Regions from separate parts of the Erwinia amylovora genome, predicted to be linked through region 1. Evidence: predicted binding sites of a transcription regulator. Region 1 holds the regulator's gene; the other holds the start of a gene.

Region 1 (7,816 bases):
GACCGTTGCTTAGGCCAGGCTGGTTATTATCGGGGTTTGATTATTGCTGCTGCCAACTTACAGGCATTTCATGTCAGTGTTACCCGAACAGGCCAGCAGCAGCATTATTGCGCAGTTTGACCAGCAACTGGCCATCCGCTATCCCCAGCTTCAGCAGCAGGAGGAAACCAGGGTATTTGTCTGGCGGTGACTGACGGCGCCTGCAACCTGCCGCACTGGCGTTATTGCCAAGAAACAGGGTTGTCAGCTAATTACTGTACTAGTTCGATGGTGTGATTGCATGTAAACTATGCGGCGTTAATGCCGTTTAGCCAGTGGAATATCCCGGCGGGGGCGTTTTTATTCTGTTTTTCGCTAAGGATTTGCTATGGCTGTGCCCGCTTCTGCTGCTCTACCTTCCACTCTGTGGGGGACTTTAATCATCGGCGGTACCATTATTGGTGCCGGCATGTTCTCCCTGCCGGTTGTGATGTCCGGTGCATGGTTTCTCTGGTCATCAATGATGTTGCTCGTCACCTGGTTTTGCATGTTGCTATCCGGGTTGCTCTATCTTGAGGCCAGCCTGCACTATCCCGCCGGATCCAGTTTCAACACCGTCACTCGCGATTTGCTGGGGCGCGGCTGGAATGCGTTTAATGGCCTGTCGGTGGTCTTTGTGTTGGGTATTCTGACCTACGCCTATATCTCGGCCAGCGGCGCGATTATCCAGCACAGTTTGAATCAACTGAATGTGGGGATTTCGGCGCGCATGGCCGGGCTGCTATTCACGCTGCTGGTCGCGCTGTTTATCTGGCTGGGTACTGCGGTGGTGAGCCGCATGACGCTTATTTTCCTTGGCGCGAAGGTGGTGACATTTCTGATGATCTTTGGCGGGCTGCTATGGCATGTCCAGCCCGCCAATCTGATGGACAGCGGCACGAGTGAAAGTCACTATCTGCGCTATCTGTGGATTGTGGTGCCATTTTGCCTCGCCTCATTTGGCTATCACGGCAACATTGCCGGGCTGATTGGCTTTTATGGCAAAGATGGCGGCCGCATCAGTCGCTGCCTGGTTTACGGGACGTTGCTGGCGCTGGTCATCTATTTTGTCTGGATCATTGGCACGATGGGCAATATCCCGCGTCCTGAATTTAAACAGATTGCCGCGCAGGGAGGGAATATCGATGTTATGGTTACAGCCCTTTCAGGCGTCCTGCAAAGCCGTAACCTCAATCTGCTGCTGGATATTTTCTCTAATTTCGCCGTCGCCTGTTCATTTCTTGGTGTCAGCCTCGGCTTTTTTGATTATCTTGCCGACTTGTTCAGGCTGGATAATTCGGCGACCGGGCGGCTGAAAACCACCGTGCTGACGTTTATTCTGCCATTAACGGCTGCGCTGATCTGGCCCAATGGTTTTCTGCTGGCCATTGGCTATGCCGGGCTGGCGGCGACCATCTGGGCGGTGATCACCCCGGCGCTGCTGGCCTGGCGGGCGCGGCAGCGCTTCGCTACACCGTCATGGCGGGTAAGGGGGGGGATGCTGCCTGTGGTGCTGGTGCTGATATTCGGCGCCATGAATGCGGTGGTTTCAATCATTTCTTACGGTGGCTGGCTGCCGGTTTATGCTCAGTAGCAGGGAAAAAAAACGGTGGCGCAGAGGCCACCGTTCCGTCTTCTGATCCGTCCCTGATGAAGGCCAGGGGCGCTGCCATCTTCCCGCAGCGCGCCATATTCGGTTATCAAGTGCAGATTATTTGTCGTGGAGCGTCTCATTTTCTCGGCAGTCGCCCAGAGCACAGTGACCATACAGATACAGGCTGTGGTTACTCAGTTTGATGCCGTGACGCGTGGCAATTTCACGCTGACGGGACTCAATGGATTCGTCTCTGAATTCAATAACTTTGCCGCAGTCAAGGCAGATAAGGTGGTCGTGATGGTGCTGCTGCGTCAATTCAAAGACGGATTTTCCGCCTTCAAAGTTGTGGCGGGTAACGATCCCCGCATCGTCGAACTGGTTCAGTACGCGGTAAACCGTGGCCAAACCAATCTCTTCGCCCATGTCGATCAGGCGCTTGTACAAGTCTTCCGCACTGACGTGATGGCCTTCGGGTTCCTGAAGCACTTCCAGAATTTTCAGTCGGGGAAGCGTGACTTTCAGGCCGGCCTTCTTTAATGCGGTGTTATTGTCAGTCATGCGGATTTTGTCCTGTTACTTTGCTCGTCACTTAGTGGCTGTAAGGCCCTGAACATCGGTCGACGCTAAAGCGCAATGAAGGTCAGTATAGAACTGATACGTCGAAATGAAAACCAAAGGGGGACCGTAAACCGCAGCTGGAGGCAAAAACAACACTCTTAACAGCCAGGGAATTTAGCGCCCGGGTGGTGCAATGTTAACATTTCGATCTACCACATCCGATCGCCTTTGACCGACCATGGTCGTCAGAAAGGCGAAGGGCGCTTAGAGAGCCGATAACCGATGGGGTTATTGTACCGTTTTGCAGGTAAAAGGTACAAACATCTATCTATTACTTGTATCGCTAAAACCATTGACTTAGCGCGGGATGACTGTCACGCCAGGTTGCTCAGTTCAGGCCTCAATGATTTCTTTCAGCTGAAGCTCATCGAAAATCTGTTTTACCCATTTATCAACGCGTTGGTTGGTGAGTTCGGGTTGCCTGTCCTCATCAATGGCAAGGCCGAGGAAATGGTTATCGTCCGCGAGACCTTTTGAGGCTTCATACGTATAACCCTCGGTAGACCAGTGACCGACGATCACCGCACCGTTAGGCTCGATGATATCGCGGATGGTTCCCAGTGCATCACAGAAGTATTCAGAATAATCTTCCTGATCGCCACAGCCGAACAGGGCAACCAGCTTACCGTTAAAGTCGATCTCGGCAAGCGTTGGGAAGAAGTCATCCCAGTCGCACTGGGCTTCGCCGTAGTACCAGGTGGGAATGCCCAGCAGCAAAATATCAAAGGCTTCAAGATCTTCTTTGCTGCATTTGGCAATATCATGAACTTCTGCAACATCTTTACCCAGCTGTTTCTGGATCATCTTTGCAATATTTTCTGTATTACCTGTGTCGCTGCCAAAGAAAATGCCGACAAGTGCCATGAGCTTAATAACCTCTTGAATCTTAATGATATGGAGACTGCCGTATGATAAGCAGCTAGCTGTAATGATATCAGACTGCCGTAAGCGGATAAATGTGTAATATCGCGACATTTGTTGCTGAGTGCTAAGTCCGCTACCGTTCAGCTCTGATGGCGTTGCAGCTGCTCAAGCAGCATTTCTTCGATCAGTTCGCTGCGACTCATATTACGTTCTTCAGCCAGCTGATTAAGTACCTCGACCGCGTCGCTGTTCATTTTCAGTTCGACACGCTTCAGCCCGCGCACTTTATCGCGTTTGAGCTGATTGCGTTTATTAATACGCAGTTGCTGATCTCGCGTCAGCGGATTCGTTTTGGGTCGTCCCGGGCGACGTTCATCTGCAAACAGATCGAGCGTGGTGCGGTCAGTGTTCTCTTTTGCCATAGGATCGTGATACTGAAAGGCTGGATTTCTGATGAATAGGTCCGTGTTGCCGCCTGAAAAATAGCAGCGGCAAAATTTTTAGCGCGTCATCATAACCCAGCGAAACTGGTGACGACAATTATTTCACCGCAGCGTGAAATAATTGTTTTTACAGCGCAAAAAAGCGGCGTATTGCGCGCAATACGGCATCAGGTTTTTCCGCATGAACCCAATGCCCGGCCCCGGCTATCACATGTGCACGCGCCTGTGGGAACTGCGCCAGCAGCTCGTCACGATACTCATCGGCCAGATAAGGCGACAGTTCGCCACGAATAAACAGCACCGGATGGGGCCATGCAGGCTGCGGTTGCCAGCCGATAATGCGGTCGTAGTTTTGCCAAAGCGCCGGCACGTTGAAGCGCCATTCTCCGTCATGAAAGGATTTAAGGAGAAACTGAATAACGCCTTCTTCTTCTGCGAGAATGTCACGCATCAGTACTGCTGCATCACCACGCCGGGTGATACCGGCTGCCGTCACCGCGCGCAGGGCATCAAATATCCGATCGTGATGACGGGTGCGGTAGGCGACGGGCGCAATATCAATGGCGACGATGCCCGCCACGCGTTCGGGAGCCAGCGCTGCCAACGCCATGGCGATTTTACCGCCCATCGAATGGCCGACCACATCGAAACGTTCAACCTGCAGGCCGTCGAGCGTATCAAGGATATCCTGGGCCATTAGCGGATAAGCCATCTCGGTTGCTCGCCCGGAAGCGCCATGATTTCGCATATCAAGCTGGATAAGGTGGCGCTCGTCCTTCAAACCACGCGCCAGCACGCCCAGATTATCCATGCTGCCAAACAGGCCGTGGATCAGCACCAGCGGCAGATCGTTGCTCACAGATTGTTCAGATTGCACGCGGAAATTCAAATTCATAGCGAAGTTCTTTCTAATGAGACGGGGGCTTAGGGTATCATGAATTCCACAATTTCTGCCGTTAACCAGATAGCGGTCATGGGCTTTTTTACGGCATATTCCGACTTTTGCCGTGAAACGGGCCTGGCGCTACACTCTGGCAGTATTTAACCTTATAGTCCTGATGTTGGAACAGGTTGGGCTGGAGGTCTCGTTAGCGCGATGACGCTCATGTTCGTCTCTGGCCACCCGGGTTCAGCCAGGTAATAACCGTATTGGATAAAGATGAAAACGATAGAAGTCGACGAAGAACTATACCGTTATATAGCCAGCCACACTCAGCATATTGGTGAAAGCGCATCGGATATTTTGCGCCGGATGTTGAAGTTCACGGCGGGTCAGAATGTCCCGACTGCAACCGAAACAACTGACGCGCCAGCTAAAGCGCATTCGCAAAACCCGGTGCGTGTCGTGCGCGAGCTATTGCTGTCTGATGAGTATGCCGAACAAAAAAAAGCAGTAAATCGCTTCATGCTGATCCTGTCAACTTTGTACCGTCTGGATGCCAAAGCGTTTGGTGCAGCGACAGAGTCACTGCATGGGCGTACCCGCGTCTATTTCGCAGGTAATCAGCAAACATTGCTGGAGAGTGGTACCCATACCAAGCCGCAGCATGTTCCTGGCACGCCTTACTGGGTGATCACTAACACCAATACCGATCGTAAACGCAGCATGGTGGAATACATCATGCAGTCAATGCAGTTCCCGGCGGAACTGACTGACAAAGTTTGCGGTACCCTCTAACTTTAGCGTCAGGGAGAAGCGCCAATGGCCAATCACCCCCGTGCCGGGCAACCCGCCCGGCAGAGCGATTTGATTAACGTTGCACAGTTAACCTCGCAGTATTACGTCTTGCAGCCTGAACTGGGCAACGCAGAGCATGCGGTAAAATTTGGCACCTCGGGCCATCGCGGCAGCGCGGGTCGCCAAAGCTTTAACGAAACGCATATTCTGGCGATTGCGCAGGCAATTGCTGAAGAGCGTAAAAAAAACGGTGTGACCGGTCCCTGTTATGTCGGCAAGGATACGCATGCGCTGTCAGAACCGGCGATGGTCTCGGTGCTGGAAGTGCTTGCAGCTAACGGTGTCGATGTGATCGTGCAGCAGGATAACGGCTATACGCCAACGCCGGCGATCTCTAATGCGATCCTTGAACACAATAAAAGCGGCGGCCCGCTGGCGGACGGTATTGTCATCACTCCGTCCCATAACCCGCCGGAAGATGGCGGGATCAAGTATAACCCGCCGAACGGTGGCCCGGCCGATACCAATGTGACTAAAGTGGTGGAAGACCGCGCCAACGCGCTGATCAAAGACCGGCTGAAAGAAGTTAAGCGCGTGACGCTGGATCAGGCGTGGGCCAGTGGTCATTTGCAGGAAAAAGATCTGATCCAGCCATACATCGAAGGTCTGGCGCAAATCGTTGACATCGCGGCGATCCAGAAAGCCGGGCTGAAAATCGGCGTCGATCCGCTGGGCGGTGCAGGTATCGCTTACTGGCAGCGCATCGCCGATTATTACCAGCTTGACCTGACCATCGTTAATGATGCCGTTGACCAGACTTTCCGCTTTATGCATCTGGATCACGATGGCGTGATCCGCATGGACTGCTCATCGGAATCGGCTATGGCTGGCCTGCTGGCGCTGCGCGATGAATTCGATTTGGCGTTTGCTAACGACCCGGACTATGACCGTCACGGTATCGTCACGCCCGCTGGCCTGATGAATCCTAACCATTATCTGGCGGTAGCGATTCAGTATCTGTTCCAGCACCGCCCGCAGTGGGGCAAAGAGGTTGCCGTCGGAAAAACGCTGGTTTCCAGCGCGATGATCGACCGCGTGGTCGAGGATCTGGGGCGTCAGCTGGTGGAAGTGCCGGTCGGTTTCAAATGGTTCGTGGATGGCCTGTATGATGGCAGTTTTGGCTTTGGTGGCGAAGAAAGCGCCGGTGCTTCATTCCTTCGCTTCGACGGCACGCCGTGGTCGACCGATAAAGACGGCATCATCATGTGCCTGCTGGCAGCGGAGATTACCGCAGTTACCGGCAAGAACCCGCAGCAGCACTATGATGAGCTGGCCGCGCGCTTTGGCGCACCAAGCTACAATCGTTTGCAGGCTCCGGCCACCTCGGCTCAGAAATCCGCCTTGTCTAAACTGTCACCGGACAGGGTCAGCGCCGATACGCTGGCGGGTGATGCTATCACCGCCCGCCTGACAGCGGCTCCGGGTAACGGTGCAGCTATTGGTGGTTTGAAAGTGATGACCAAAAACGGCTGGTTTGCTGCACGTCCGTCCGGTACGGAAGATGCCTACAAAATTTACTGCGAAAGCTTCCTCGGTGCCGATCACCGCGAGAAAATAGAGAAAGAAGCGGTAGAGATTGTCAGTGCGGTTCTGAATAACGCCTGATTTGACCGGCGGTGAAAAGGGGCGTTCACCCACGGTGAACGCCCCTTTTTTATGGCATAAAGCGATATCCAACGCCGGTTTCGGTGAGAAGATGCTGCGGCTGCGCCGGGTCATGTTCCAGCTTTTGCCGCAGATGGCCCATGTAAATACGCAGATAATGGTGATGTTCAACCGCATTAGGTCCCCAAACCTGCATCAGCAGCTGACGTTGCGTCATCACTTTACCGGGATGATTCAGCAGGCTCACCAGCAGACGAAACTCAATGGGGGTCAGGTGCAGGTCCTGGCCGTTGCGGGTGACGCGCCGAGCGGCGATATCAACGCTAACGCTGCCGAAATTGACCTGAGCCTGAACGTTTTCGCTACTCTGCGGACGATGGCGCAGGGCAACGCGAACTCGTGCCAGCAACTCACCCACGCCGAACGGCTTAGTCAGAAAGTCATCTGCACCGGCATCAAGCGCCGTGATCTTGTCACTCTCGTCGCTGCGCGCCGAGAGGACAATCACCGGCATGGTGCTCCACTGGCGAATTTCATGAATAAACTGGCAGCCATCGCCGTCAGGCAGTCCGAGATCGAGGATGACCAGCTGCGGTTTACGTGTTGCCGCTTCAATCAGGCCACGCTTCAGGGTTTCTGCATCGACAACGCGGAAATCTTCGCCTTCCAGCGCAACGCGCAGAAAACGGCGGATCTCTTTTTCATCTTCAACAATCAAAATGGTGGTCACAATACCTCGCCGGTCGGTCAACTATCATAGTGGCATTACGCTTAACCGGGCTAATTTAGCAAAAAAGGCTGGATGGCGTCTGTGATTATTACCAGCGGGCAGATGGGGCAGAAAAGGGTCCGGTCAGCCCGTTAAAAGTCTTTCATTAACGTAAAGGTCACATTGTTGCGGATTTGGCCTGATTACAGGTTTTTTTTCAGCAA
Region 2 (7,816 bases), 650 kb from region 1:
AAGAAATTTTCTGACACATATTGTCATTGCTTTTTATTCGTCGTAGCATCCCCGTTCAAGCGTGAAACTGATAATAATAATCATTTTCTTTTGCGGGGTTAACGATGACGTTCTGGGGTAAAGTATTGATTCTGGCTGGCGGTTTGCTGACGTCAGCCCCTTTGCTGGCAGCACCGTTTGTGGTGGAAGATGTCAGCGGACGTAAAGTCGAGATTAAATCTGCGGTGCAGCGGGTGCTGCTTGGTGAAGGACGGCAGATCTACCTGCTGGCTGCGTTTGATACCGATGCGCCGTTCAAGCGCGTGGTCGGCTGGCGTGACGATTTGCCAAAGGCCGATTTTGACAGCTATCAGATTTATGCCAAGAAATACCCGTCTGTTGCCGCCCTGCCGACCTTTGGCGGAGCGAAGGATGGCACATTTAACGTCGAACAGGCACTGACGCTGAAGCCCGACCTGGTGCTGATGAATCTTGAATCTAAAGCCGCCACCGATGAGTCCGGACTGACCGAAAAACTGAGCAAATTGGGCATTCCGGTGGTGTTTATCGACTTCCGTGAAAAACCCTTTGAAAACGCTGAAAAGAGTATTCGCATCATGGGGCAACTGGTGGGCAAATCAGCGCGTGCTGAAGAGATCATCGCTTTCCGTCAACGGCAGATCGACATCGTCACCGACCGGTTGAAAAATTTCCAGGGCCAGCGGCCGAAAGTGATTCTGGATCGCGCGGGCGGCTATACGGAAGAGTGCTGCATGTCATTTGGTGATGAGAACTTTGGCCGTATGGTGGCAGTCGCCGGAGGTATTAACATCGCCAAAGGGCTGATTCCCGGCACTTTCGGTATGCTTAACCCGGAACAAATTATTGCCGCGCGCCCGGATGTGGTGGTGGTCACCGGCGCTAACTGGAAAAACTACAATACCGCAGGCGGCTGGGTTGGCGTCGGGCCGGGGGCGGATTTAACAGTAGCCCGCCAGCGGTTAAGCGCGCTAATGAAGCGCCCGGCGTTCCGTACTCTGCCGGTTGCTACCAATGGTAATGCGCATGCCATCTGGCATCAGTTCTACGACAGCCCGTATCAGTTCGTCGCTATTCAGGCGTTGGCGAAATGGCTGCATCCGGAGCTGTTTAAAGATATCGATCCGGATGCGACCTTCCGCGAGTTTTACCAGCGTTTTCTGCCGATTGACTATCAGCCAGGCTATTGGGTGACGCTGTCGCCGACGGCGGGGTAAAGCTGACTGCATATTAAAGGGCGGCCGCTGAAACAGCGACCGCCCTTTTTCAGGTTTACGGGTGACAGGCTGACTGAACCTGAAGGGTTATGCCTGGTGAGAATGTGCGCCGGGTTCGCTCATTTTCTTCAAATCTTTATCAACGAAGAATAGCGCCTGACCGCTGTTACCCACCAGCGCCAGTTTATCCAGCACAGATTTAAACAGCTTCTCCTCTTCATGCTGCTCGGCGACATACCACTGCAGGAAGTTAAACGTTGAGTAATCCTGAGTGGTCATAGCGGAATGCGCCAGCTCATTGATTTTGAGAGTAATCAGCTGTTCATGCTGATATGCCTGCTCCAGCACTTCGTTCAAAGAATTAAAGGTAACCGGGGGGGCATCAATGGTGCCCAGCACCGGCATCGCGCCGGTATCGCTCAGGTAGTTAAACAGACGCTGCATATGCTGCATCTCTTCTGCCGAGTGCTCGCGCAGAAAAGCGGCAGCGCCTTCAAAACCTTTGTCATTGCACCACGCACTCATCTGCAGGTACAGGTTGGCAGAATAGAACTCCAGATTCAGCTGATCGTTCAGCTGAGCGGTCATTTCGTAAGTCAGCATGATGACTCCTTTACCCATATTGGGCGAGATTAAACAGGCGATTTCATTGCATTATGCACCTGTTCAGCTTAAATAAAAACGCTTAATTATAGCTATGGCTAATTTAATATTCACGTCATGGCTATGTGTGGTAATTGATAATCATTCCATCATTAAAACTCTCTGATTCACGTTTTTAAATAAGTTTGATAACCATTCTTATTCAGGGTGAGGCGGCAAAGGACGAAATGAGAATCAATGCGCTTTAACTGTATTTTCAGCCAGAATTATATTTCATCAGGGCGACTTCAGCTATCCATATTCTGCGGCCACACCGGCCGCAGCGCTGGCTTTCCCTGTCCTGTGGAACGCTGTTGCCTTACTGGCGGCTGGCACGCAGCAAAGAAGGAGGCGGCCTGACATGAATAATTGTAGTGAAGCAAATGCCAAAACGCATGATTAAATGCTTTCTCTTATTTCCAACGACTTGCAGGCATCGCACTTGAAATATCAACTACCTCTTTGGTTATAATATTATTTTAATCATGCCGTTACCTCTGAAGGTTAAATTATCCCCCTGCTGGCATTAAAGGCAGAGCGTTTGGCTATTTCAGTCTGCCGGCAAGTTAAACCGGTACCGGCTGTGGTTAAAGAAAAAGGTGACTTGGACTGATAGGGCTATATATCAGCGAGATATCGGGTTGGCCGTGCTGTTTTAACGCGTCATTTCAGATAAGCCAGCATCAACCTGGCCCGGGCGGTTAGAAATTCATCTTTGGGTCAACCACACCTCACGCGCATCGCCAGTCTGATTGGACAGGCTGTTGGCGGCGATTGACAAGATGTAATGCGTCTTGTCGATCGGGTTCTAGATATTAATCTGTAAGGGTAGCGTCTGCTGCAATTTATCTGATAAGCGGTAAACGCATTTGAGCTGCGGAGTGAACTGCCGCAACGGCACGGTCGCACGGTCATGGTGGTGCTGCACGATCTGAGCTCCGCGCTGAACTATGCCGATAAGCTGGTGTTTCTCAAACAGGGGCGACAGGCAGGCATTGTCAGCGAGGCGAAAAACGGGCGTACGAAGTGAATGAAAAGCGTGTTGAACGTTGAGCTACAGACGCCAGTTCACCCGTTGATCGGCGCGCCCTTCTTTATGCCGCTGCGCCGGCGAGACGAGGGGCGGGGGATGAGTTTTCAAACCGTTGCGCTATGTCGTCGTCGCGGCACGCTGGTGAGCATTGCTCTCCTCGCGCGGGTGGCGGTGCCCTGAGCCACCTCGCTGACCATATCAGCATAATAGGGTAATTCTGAATTTTTCGTTACACCCAATCTATTGTCCCCTCGCGAGGAACCACATGGTACTTTCAGCCACTCACCGCCATTCCTCTGGTTCAGTGTGTCAATTGATAAGATTTGGGTGGGGTAACTGGTATTACCCGGCATTCTATCAGGGGAAGATGGCACTGTATCTGGATTACTATTCTCACTAATGGAGTCATACATGTATATGTATTTACCCTTTTTACTAGGCGCAGGCATTGTTTTTAGTATGCTTGCGGGAAAACGAAAGCTGTCTTATCTGTTTTGGTTCGCAGAACTGATTATTATCCTCGCGTGGTTGAAAGTTCATGCCACCACTGCGCTTCTCCTTTCGTTCTAGAGGTCACTATGCAATCGTCTGTTAAAAAAGATTTATCCCGCCCGCTGAATATGATCATGCTTATTCCGGTTATTGTCGCTTTACTTTGCGCATTTTATTTTCAGCTGAGGTATTACGATCTGCCATGCCCGCTTTGTCTGCTGCAACGTGCGGCTTTACTGCTGACAGGAGCGGGCCTGCTTTTTAACCTCTATTTTGGCAACAGAAAGCTGCATTATGGCATGGTCATTTTCGGTGCCTTAGCACTGGCCACCGTCGCCACCCGACATGTTTTCCTGCATATCATGCCCGGTGATACAGGCTATGGATTGCCGTTCCTTGGCATACATTTGTATACATGGAGTTTAATTCTGGCCGTGGCGTTAATCTTTGGCGTGGCAGTGACTTTAATGATCACCCCGGATGCCGCTACACCTTCTGTCGTTAATAAATCTATAACGCAGAAAATTCTTATGATTATTTATGCCTTGATTGTGGTGGCCAATCTGTTGTCAACAGTGCTGCAATGTGGCGGCGGTCAGTGTGATGATAACCCAACTTATTATCAGTTACTGAAATAGTTTGTCACGGGTACAACCTGTTGTAAATATCCATCAGGCCGGGAGTTACGGCCTGCTTAATAAGTAATTTGAGAAAATTAATAATGAAAAAAATTTTTTTTGCCGCTCTGCTGGCAAGTTTTGTGATGCCCACCAGTGGTTTCAGTCAGATTGTTGACTGGGAAAGTTCCGAGGGAGTTCAGCGGTTATCGCAGGCCGCCGTTAAGCAGGATTTCTTTGCGCTGGCTCCGCAATTTGAAGGTCAAAGTAATAAAGTCTATTGCGGGGTTGCATCGGCAACTATCGTACTGAATGCGTTACGCCTGCATGAAAATAAGCCAATTCAACCTGACACCAGCTCTATAGCCACCGAGGACCGTGCCTGGTTCCCGAAAAAGAACGGCTGGCTTCCGTTCTGGAATCGCTATACCCAGAACAGCGTGGTTGCTTACAGCAGCAAACCGCGTATAGAAATTTTCGGCAAACCAGAGGCTGCCGGTGCGCAGTCTGATTACGGCCTGCATCTTGAAGATGAACGCCGGCTGCTGACTAATGCCGGACTCAAGGTTAATGCGGTGACTGTCGATGATATCGCGCAACAGGATAAGATGAAGAATGAGATCATTGCCGCGCTTAAGCAGCCAGATTCTTTTGTCATCGTGAACTTTTTGCGTAGCGCCATCGGACAAAAGGCGACGGGCACTTTTCGCCTTTAGGGGCTTATGACGCTAAATCAGATTCATTCCTGATGATGGACGTATCGAACACGCAACATCCCTGGGTGTGGGTCGACAGCCAAACGCTATTCAAAGGAATGCATACGCTTGATGGCTCACAGTATCGTGGGTATCTGACGGTTGAAGAGTCTGAAAAACTGTAAAAATATTATTTATCATGAGGTTATCGCATCATCGCTAACCTCATTGTGCAAAGTAAAGAGATATCATTTCATGTCATGCAAGTTTGTTTTACGTTTTTTACTGGCGTACGGTGCCATTTCCACCTTTAACGCTCAGGCAGCTTCCGCTCCTGCCGTTGAGGCTCGCCACGGGATGGTTGTTAGCTCACAGGCAATTGCCTCACAGGTTGGGGTAGATATTCTCAAGCAAGGCGGCAATGCCATCGATGCAGCCGTTGCCGTCGGCTATGCTCAGGCAGTGGTTAATCCCTGCTGCGGCAACATTGGCGGCGGAGGATTTATGCTTATCCACCTTGCCGGTGGCAAAGAGACTTTTATCAATTTCCGTGAAACAGCGCCTGCCGCTGCCCGGGCAGATATGTATCTGGATGCTAATAAAAATGTCCGTTCTGACGCCAGCCTGCATGGCTACTCCGCCGTGGCCGTTCCCGGCACGGTGATGGGGCTGGATTATGCACAGACGCATTACGGCAAGCTAAGCCGCCAACAGGTCATGGCCCCGGCAATAAAACTGGCGCAGAAGGGTTTTATATTAACGCGTGCGGATAGCGATATTCTCGATACCACCGTCAGCCGCTTTCGACTGGATGCACAGGCTGCGCGCTGGTTTTTGCGCCCCGATGGCTCGCCGCTCCAGCCCGGCGATCGCCTGAAACAACCTGAACTTGCGGTGACCTTAAGCCATATTTCTCAGTCAGGTACGGATTATTTCTATCAGTCGCCCATTCCCCAGCGTGTTGAGGCTGCCGCGGCTAAAGGTGGCGGCATTATCACCGCGAAGGACTTCGCTGATTACCGCGTCACCGAAAGCGCGCCGTTACGCTGTCAGTACAGAGGCTACGAATTTATCTCATCCCCGCCCCCCAGTTCAGGCGGCGTAGCGCTGTGTGAAATGATCAATATCCTGGCCGGTTATGATATGCGCGCCCTGGGTTTCAATTCTGCCGACTCTGTCCACGTGATGACGGAAGCGATGCGTATCGCCTACTTCGACCGCAATAATTCGCTGGGCGATCCGGCATTTATCAACAATCCGCTGGATAAACTGTTGAGCACAAGCTATGCCGATCGGGCGCGGCGTACTATTCATCAAACGGATGCCACACCGTCTCAGCAGCCTGAAAATAAACAGGTCACAGGCGAACGCCCGGAGACGACCCACTATTCCGTAGTCGATGGACAAGGTAATGCGGTTTCGACCACCTACACGGTCAATGGCCGATTCGGTGCCGTGGTCATGGCGCCCGACACCGGTTTTTTCCTCAATGACGAAATGGACGACTTCACCACCAAAATCGGTGAAAAAAATATGTTTGGCCTGGTGCAGGGTGCCAGCAATGCCATCGCACCTGGAAAACGTCCGCTGTCTTCAATGTCGCCTACAATTGTTACGCGTAACAACCGCGTGTTTTTAGTTCTCGGGTCCCCTGGCGGCTCGCGTATTATTACCGCTTCGCTACAGGCTGCGCTGAATATTATTGATTACGGCATGCTGCCGCAGGAAGCGGTCGATGCGCCAAGGATCCATCATCAGTGGCTACCGGATGAAGTCTATTATGAACAGGGTGGACTTTCGTTTGATACCTTGAAACTGCTGCGCCAGCGCGGCTATAAAATGACCGAGCAGACGCCGTGGGGAGCAACTGAACTGATTATGGTTGCCCCCACGCTGAATGTGAATGAAAAAGCGGCCGACTCAGGCAATGATTCTGCCGTATCTGGCCAGTTGAGGCCCGGTTATCTGTATGGAGCAAATGACATGCGTCGACCAGCCGGTGCGGCAGTGGGCTTTTAAAACCTGCTTGATCTTGCAAGACGGGCAGTAAGGCTGCCCGTTGTTACACAGATCGTTAAGGAGCATGAAGTGGTTATCGGCCACTTCATGCTTTTTGCACTATCAATCACCGCAGCGACTACCGCATAAATGTCACCGCATCTGGCGGGGACAATTTAGTCAATTGCACGTTTATCACAACGAATTACAAATCCTCGCCGTTGCTGGCAATGACCTGCTTGTACCAGTTAAAGCTCTTTTTCTTTGAGCGCGCCAGGTCGCCGCTGCCGTCGTCGTTTTTATTGACGTGGATAAATCCGTAGCGCTTGTCGTACTGGCCGGTGGTGAAGGATACGCAGTCAATGCAGCCCCAGGGGGTGTAGCCCATCAGCTCCACGCCGTCTTCCAGCACCGCGATTTTCATCTGCTCGATATGCGCCTGCAAATAGGCAATGCGGTAGTCGTCGTTGATCTGACCATCGGCTTCCATCTTGTCGTAGGCGCCAAAGCCGTTTTCCACTATAAACATCGGTTTCTGATAGCGTTCCCAGAAGGCATTCAACGTGTAGCGCAGGCCGACCGGATCGATCTGCCAGCCCCAGTCGGATGCTTTCACATGTGGATTCGGGCGGCTGCCGGGGAAGCCTTCAATATGGCGGCCATCGTCGCTGTCCCTGGCCGAGAACTGCACCGCGTTACTCATATAATAGCTAAAGCCCAGATAGTCGGCGCAGCCCTCGCGCAGCGCCTGCTCGTCACCGGGCTGCATCTCGATCTGATAACCTTTGCGCTGCCACTCTTTGACGATGTAAGACGGATAGTAGCCGCGCAGATGCACATCGCCAAACAGATGGCGCTCGCGCATTGCTTGCTGGGCGAACATGACATCGTCCGGGTGGCATGACCAGGGATAGAGCGGCACAATCGCCAGCATACAGCCGATTTTTAGATCGGGGTTGATCTGGTGACCCAGTTTCACCACCCGGGCGCTGGCGACAAACTGATGATGCAGAACCTGGTACATCGCCTGCTCCGGCTTCTCATGATCGGTGAAAATCACCCCGGAGTTGCAGTAGCCGAACAGCGGATAACGCCAGTTGCGCT

Evidence for each region. Region 1 encodes Fur, which represses iron uptake genes when iron is present. Its sites were predicted from a motif close to ATAATAATGAGAACNACTATCAA; they were not measured.
Region 2: ftnA (non-heme ferritin) is a predicted target of Fur. The motif match lies at 2,018-2,040, and genes of this name have one in related genera.

Annotation. Positions count from the first base shown of each region.
Region 1 is NZ_CP066796.1:1,216,177-1,223,992, forward strand. It holds gene mtr (tryptophan permease) at 368-1,612, shown strand; gene fur (ferric iron uptake transcriptional regulator) at 1,730-2,173, opposite strand; gene fldA (flavodoxin FldA) at 2,567-3,097, opposite strand; gene ybfE (LexA regulated protein) at 3,238-3,519, opposite strand; gene ybfF (esterase) at 3,668-4,435, opposite strand; gene seqA (replication initiation negative regulator SeqA) at 4,700-5,218, shown strand; gene pgm (phosphoglucomutase (alpha-D-glucose-1,6-bisphosphate-dependent)) at 5,243-6,883, shown strand; gene kdpE (two-component system response regulator KdpE) at 6,933-7,613, opposite strand.
Region 2 is NZ_CP066796.1:568,984-576,799, forward strand. It holds gene JGC47_RS02565 (ABC transporter substrate-binding protein) at 105-1,235, shown strand; gene ftnA (non-heme ferritin) at 1,323-1,838, opposite strand; partial or broken gene JGC47_RS17935 (cobalamin/Fe(3+)-siderophore ABC transporter ATP-binding protein) at 2,770-2,881, shown strand; gene JGC47_RS02575 (hypothetical protein) at 2,908-3,090, shown strand; gene JGC47_RS17490 (DUF5993 family protein) at 3,370-3,480, shown strand; gene JGC47_RS02580 (disulfide bond formation protein B) at 3,489-4,040, shown strand; partial or broken gene JGC47_RS02585 (phytochelatin synthase family protein) at 4,124-4,899, shown strand; gene ggt (gamma-glutamyltransferase) at 4,970-6,733, shown strand; gene JGC47_RS02595 (6-phospho-beta-glucosidase) at 6,918-7,816, opposite strand, start outside.